2 linked regions of the Rhodoligotrophos appendicifer genome follow. The main gene of each other region encodes a partner of the protein of the gene in region 2 in a complex. Links are inferred from orthologs where the notes say so. Each region holds a gene or a part of one and is shown on either strand. Other genes may lie near its edges. The genes, in order: dapF and FKM97_RS03505.

Region 1 (3,091 bases), on a different replicon or contig from region 2:
CCCCACCTCGCGTTCGAAAAACGTCGAAAGCCGACGATTGCCATGATCGCGAAGGAGACGCGCGCGCTCTTTGATCACCGTGCCCTGCAGCTGAGGCATACGGGCAGCCGGCGTCCCAGGTCTTGGAGAGAACGGAAAGACATGGAGATAGGTCAGCCCGCAGTCGTCGATAAGGCGGAGCGAATTCTCAAACATTTCCTCGGTCTCCGTCGGGAAGCCGGCGATCAAATCGGCGCCGAAAACCGCATCGGGGCGATGGCGACGGACATCGTCGCAGAAGGAGATGGACTGGGACCTCAGGTGGCGCCGCTTCATCCGCTTGAGGATCATGTCATCGCCAGCCTGGAGAGAGAGATGGAAATGGGGCATCAGCCGCTCCTCCTCGGCAATGACCCGCATCAACGGCTCATCCACCTCGACGCTGTCGATGGAGGAGATCCGAAGACGCCGAAGATCCGGCACCAGGTCAAGGATGCGTCGAATGAGCTGACCCAGGCTGGGCCTGGCCGGAAGATCACTGCCATAGGAGGTGATATCCACGCCGGTCAGCACGATCTCGCGATAGCCCGCTTCCACCAGACGTCGAATCTGGGTCACAACCTCGCCACCGGGAACCGAGCGGGAATTGCCCCGCCCAAAGGGAATGATGCAGAAGGTGCAGCGATGGTCGCAGCCATTCTGGATCTGGACGAAGGCGCGGGTGCGGTCGCTCATGCCGTCGACCATGTGAAGGGCCGTCTCCCGAACCGACATGATGTCGTTCACGAGGATCTTCTCTTCGGCGGCAACACCGAAGTCGGGCACGGAGCGCCGCCAGGTGTCCGCGTGCAGCTTCTCTTCGTTGCCGAGCACCAGATCAACCTCTTCCATCGCCGCGAAGGAGGCAGGATCAATCTGGGCTGCACAGCCGGTCACGATGATCCTCGCATCGGGACGCTCGCGGTGGGCACGGCGGATGGCCTGGCGCGCCTGGCGCTGGGCTTCCGCGGTCACCGCACAGGTATTGACTATGATCGCGTTCTCAAGGGACGCCGCCTCGGCGTGGGCGCGCATGACCTCGGACTCATAAGTGTTGAGCCTGCAGCCGAAGGTGATGATTTCGGGGCGCGTGGTCATGATGGGCAGGAGATACGTCTTCTGGCGCCGGTGTGCAAATTTTGATCGCAGCCGAAGGCTTTCAGGCGGCCTCAAGTGCAAGTTCACCGTCGAATTCATAGGCGACTGGACCGGTCATTATGATGTGACCGTCCTCGCGCCAAAGAATGTCGAGATCTCCGCCAGGAAGGGTCACGCGGACATGACGGTCGGCAAGGCCCTTGCGCGCGGCGCAAACCGCCGCGGCACAGGCGGCCGTACCACAGGCTCGCGTAAGGCCCGCGCCTCGCTCCCAGACCCGCAGGACAATATGGTCGAGGGCCTCCACCTGCGCGACCGAGATGTTGGCGCGCTCAGGGAACAGATGATGACGTTCCAATTCCGGACCCAGCCGCGCCAGATCGATGTTGTCGACGTCATCCGTCCAGAAGATGCAGTGAGGATTTCCAACATTCACAGCGGATGGGGTGTCGAGCGGGCCATGTTCTAACTCCATGGCAGAGGTGTCGTCCATCGGCACGGACAAGGGAATGTCCGCCCACCCAAACCGCGGCACGCCCATGTCGACCGAAACCCCGACGTCGTTGCGCGTGCATTGAAGAAGGCCGGCGCGCGTCTCAATCACGACGCTCTTCTTTCCCGTCTCGTCCAGAAGCATGTCGGCAACACACCGGCTGGCATTGCCACAGGCAGAGACCTCGCTGCCGTCGGGATTCCAGATGGACATGAACGCGTCCGCCGATGGCGAGACCGGCCGACCGATGCGGATCAATTGATCGCAGCCCACGCCTTGAACCCGATCGGATATTTGCGAGGCCTGGGCCGCCGTGATCGGCACGGCCGCAAACCGCGCGTCAATCACCACAAAGTCATTGCCGAGACCGTTCATCTTGCGGAAGGGGACGTGCGCTGTCATGGCCACGAATATGGACCGGACAGATCGCAAATGCCAGCGGTCCAAGATCGATGACGTCGGTCATCGCGTTCTCGGCGCGCGCGTGTCTTTGCCGCGGTTCACCAAGTAAACAGCCAGCCCTCACCCAAATCCGGGCCCCCTCCCAGCATCGGCGGTCCTTCGGAGGGCAGTACCAACGCAGCCGTCGCCCGGAGACAGCGCGCGCCCTCCGGCGGCAGGCTGTCCGATTCGAGGCTGGCCCGGACAACGAGCCTCTGGCCCAAAGCGTCAGCAAACGAGACGACGGTCTCCTCCCGAAGAGTGGCTCGAAATTCGTCGTTTGCCGAGTGAGCCAGAAATGCCTGGCTGCTGCCGTAGTGGAACCAGAGATCCATCTGCCCATCTTCTGCAGCGGCTGCGAGCCACTTCCGGGCGTAATCGGAGGTCATCAACCTCGGGGCGCTGCCCAGGGTCTGTGGGCCGGAGAGTTCATAGACGATCGCTCCGTCCGCCGAGGCATATTTCGCCTCAATCGCGTCGAGCACCTGTGCCGAGTATTCCCCAGCGCCAGCAGCCGGTGCACGTCCGCAACCGACAAGATGCTCCGGAGTAAATTCGGTCGCTGCGTCGGAGCCACGCGCATTGAGCCAAATGTCTCCGGTTGCGGCCTCCAGGTGCGGAATCGCCTGAGCATAGGTCATCGTCCGGTCGATGACACCATCACGCCATGACACTGAGGCGACGCTATCCATTTGGTAGTTGGCTACCACTGGGACAGTCGCTTCGGCGACAAAGAGTGCAGCATGGTCGGGCGTGAACTCGCTTTGAAGCGCCGCTGCCGCTTCCTCGTCCAAAGCAGAGACCAATTTCGTGGCCTCGAAGCGGTCCAGGGCAACATAGTCGCATCTGAAGTCGCCAAGCGCGGCTCGGAAGCCGTTCAAGAATTCGTTTCGTTTCACACTATCGTCCCACAAGACGCGGTCGAAATTGACCGCGGCATGTGGGACTTGCCAAAAACAAGTGCAAAATGAGGACCGCCCGCATGGCAGAAAAGAGGCCCTCCGCAACCTCATAGAGATTCACCGAAGAGGTTACAGCCGG
Region 2 (3,210 bases):
TCGTGGCGAGGCCAGTCTTCGGGGCCACCTCACCAACGAGAATGGAACCGAGGAGGCGACGGGCTCCCCGGCTTATGTCCCGAAGGACAAGGCCAAGGACACGCAGCTGCAATATGCGTTGAACTTCCTGCGCGGCGGTGCCGTGAGCGAGGCGACCAAGACCGCCAAACCGAACACACCGCAGGTGAAGGCCAACTGATCCTGAAAGGGTCCGAAATGTCATCAAGCGGGGCGCCCTCACGCCCCGCTTTTCCTTTAAGGAAATCTGTAGTCCTCGGTTTTATAATCACCCCTACACGAACAACCGGCGACCAGAGCAGGCGATGCTCGACAACGATCTTCGCAGGCCACTCCAACCGAAGCGGCTCAGGATGACCGCTCACCGTGGTTCAGTGTCGGCACTGCAGATTGCCGTAGCAGCCCTGGCAGCTTTATTGCTGATGGTCTTCGCCTGGCTGGTCCTCGCCCATGACCTCAGTGGTGGCCAGCCGAGAGTAGTGGCCAAGATCCAAAAGAGCGACCCTATGGCGACGGGCTCGGTCCGCTCTTCCACGGGGCCCTCGAGCCTCAGAAAAGCGCCGCTTTCCCTCCTCTTGGAGCCTGGACGATACGGGGCCTTGCCTCGAATTTCAGGCGACGAAACCCCGCTGAGCGCATATTCCCGACCGATCTCTGCCGAGGCCATGGCGTCGCCATTGCCGAAAGTGGCGTTGATCATCGGCGGCGTCGGCGGAAATGATGAAATGTCTGCCGCAGCGATCGAACGGCTGCCTGAGGAGGTCACCCTCGCGATCGATTCGAACGGCCGGAATTTGCAAAGCTGGGTCGATCGCGCCCGCCTTTCGGGGCACGAGGTCCTCCTTCAGCTTCCCATGGAGGCGCTCGCTCATCCAAACGCCGGCCCGGGAGCCCGCACCTTGCTGGCGAGCATGTCGCCTGCCGAGATCCAGGATGATCTTCACTGGCATCTCGCGCGCGCTGCGGGATATTTCGGTGTCATCAATCAACTGGGCGGCAAGTTCCTCGGAAGTGAGGCGGCACTGGAGCCCCTGGCGCATGAACTGAAGCGGCGAGGGCTTTTATTCGTCGAGGACATGCCGTCCGGTCAAAGCAAGGCGGCAGCGGTTGCTGATGATGTGGACATGAAGTATCTGGGCGCGGACATCGTCATCGACGAAGACTCGGATCCTGCAGCCATCGATGCGGCCCTGGAGGAACTCTTGAACATCGCCGAGCGTAAAGGCTTTGCCTTGGCGGTCGGCTCGGCCTTTCCGGCGACCCTGGAACGGGTTGAACTTTGGACGAAGCGAGCGATGGTGACGAAGCGGGTTATGATTGTGCCTGCAAGCGCAGCCCTTGTTCTTGAGCCTCAATGATCGAAAGCTTTCCCTATGAGTGAGAAGTTGGACGACGCGCAGATCGCTGCCATGCCGTATCGGCCCTGCGTTGGAATCATGCTGATGAACGCCGAGAACAGGGTCTGGCTGGGCAAACGCGTGCCCAAGTGGGAATGTGATCTGGGGTTCGATCTCTGGCAGATGCCTCAGGGAGGCATCGATGAGGGCGAGAATCCGCGCGAAGCGGCGTTCCGCGAGCTGTTTGAGGAGGTGGGAACGCGCGAGGCCTCCATCATCGCCGACACCCAGGGTTGGCTTCATTACGATCTGCCGCGGTCGGCAATCGGCAAGGCACTGCACGGTCGCTACCGCGGCCAGCGGCAGAAATGGTTCCTGATGCGCTATGAAGGGCGCGACAGCGACTTCAATCTGATCCCGGCCGATGGCGGAGAAATCGAATTCGACGAGTGGCGCTGGGTGGATATCTCGGAGGTCACGAGTCTGGTGGTCCCCTTCAAACGCCACGTCTATGAGCAGGTCGTGGCGACGTTCGCTCCCCTCGTCAGATCGATCTGAGCCTAAGTTTCGGCGGACTTCCCTCTCGCCCTCTGCACAATTGACCAGCATTCACCCGGCAGGGGTCGGGGACAGCATCCATTGGAGCGAGAATGTCTGACAACGCCGCAATAAGCAATTCTGAGCCTGAGAAGCCGGAGTCTTCCATCTCCGCGGAGAACAAGAACGAACCGGAAATGGAGAGCGAAGTGTCGATCAATATCGGGACCATGAATTTTCACATCGACAAGGTCGTCATAGCCCAGATCGATGAATTGAATTTATCTCAGGGCTTGTCGAACCTTTTCAATATGGGTCACGGATCTTCGGCACCCCGAGCAGGCAGTGCTCCGTCGCGATCGATGAGGTCGATCGACGAAGGAGATGCTCGCCCGTCCAATTACGGCATTGAATTCCTGGATGACGGAACATCGATGTCGATCTAGGCGCCGGTCGATGCCACCCTCTTAGCCTGAAGGAGGGTGGCATCTCGCCTCAAGCTGGTTATGATGCCTCATCGCACAAGAAACTCGAGGGAAACGATGAGGAAGTTGTTCAATCGCCGCCATGTCATTGGCGCCATCGCTGCCGCCGGACTGGCCATTGGGACACCGGCCAGTGCTGCCGAATTCGTCAACATCGTGACCGGCGGAACCAGCGGCGTCTACTACCCGCTGGGCGTGGCGCTCTCGAAGCTTTACGGCGCCGCACTGCCGGATGCGAAGATTTCCGTCCAGTCGACCAAGGCATCGGTTGAAAATCTGAACCTTCTGGAAGCGGGCCGTGCGGAAGTGGCCTTCAGCCTCGGCGATGCCGTTGCCGACGCGTGGAACGGGGAAAAGGAAGCTGGCTTCCCGAATAAGCTCGAGAAGCTTCGCGCCATCGGCGGTCTGTACAACAATTATGTTCAGATCATTGCGACCGAAGCCTCCGGCATCAAGACGCTGGCTGATCTCAAGGGCAAGCGGATCTCTGTCGGTGCGCCGCGCTCCGGCACCGAGCTCAATGCTCGTGCCGTGCTGAAGGCCGCGGGTCTCACTTACGAGGATTTCAGCAAGGTCGAGTACCTGCCCTTCGGCGAATCCGTGGACCTGATGAAGAACCGCCAGCTGGATGTGACCCTGCAATCTGCGGGGCTCGGCGTCTCCTCGATCCGCGACTTGGCCACGTCAGTGCCGATCGTCGTCGTTCCGGTGCCGGCGGATGTCGTGGAGAAGATTGGCAATCCGGCATACCAGGCCGCCAATATCCCGGCGAGTACCTATGATGGCCAGTCCGCAGACGTGCCGGCGGTAGCGATCACGAACATCCTGGTGAC

What was found.
Region 1: the proteins of FKM97_RS03505 (region 2) and dapF are in contact, whole or in part, in a solved structure (PDB 5YGU), measured with the Escherichia coli proteins. The link is inferred for Rhodoligotrophos appendicifer from one-to-one orthologs.

The regions. Positions count from the first base shown.
Region 1 is NZ_VHKL01000009.1:134,088-137,178, forward strand. Bases 95-2,865 are described here. They hold dapF (diaminopimelate epimerase), read right to left. Parts: upstream 2,012-2,865; coding sequence 1,178-2,011; downstream 95-1,177. Other genes in these bases: mtaB (tRNA (N(6)-L-threonylcarbamoyladenosine(37)-C(2))-methylthiotransferase MtaB), read right to left, coding at 95-1,116; FKM97_RS19710 (hypothetical protein), read right to left, coding at 2,110-2,865. In the rest of the region: more of mtaB, read right to left, coding at 1-94; more of FKM97_RS19710, read right to left, coding at 2,866-2,949. UniProt on the Escherichia coli protein: Involved in the succinylase branch of the L-lysine biosynthesis and in the biosynthesis of the pentapeptide incorporated in the peptidoglycan moiety. Catalyzes the stereoinversion of LL-2,6-diaminopimelate (L,L-DAP) to meso-diaminopimelate (meso-DAP).
Region 2 is NZ_VHKL01000001.1:737,685-740,894, forward strand. What follows is about bases 263-3,152. They hold FKM97_RS03505 (RNA pyrophosphohydrolase), read left to right. Parts: upstream 263-1,391; coding sequence 1,392-1,913; downstream 1,914-3,152. Other genes in these bases: FKM97_RS03500 (divergent polysaccharide deacetylase family protein), read left to right, coding at 372-1,376; FKM97_RS03510 (hypothetical protein), read left to right, coding at 2,006-2,338; FKM97_RS03515 (TAXI family TRAP transporter solute-binding subunit), read left to right, coding at 2,444-3,152. In the rest of the region: FKM97_RS03495 (S41 family peptidase), read left to right, coding at 1-199; more of FKM97_RS03515, read left to right, coding at 3,153-3,210. UniProt on the Escherichia coli protein: Master regulator of 5'-end-dependent mRNA decay.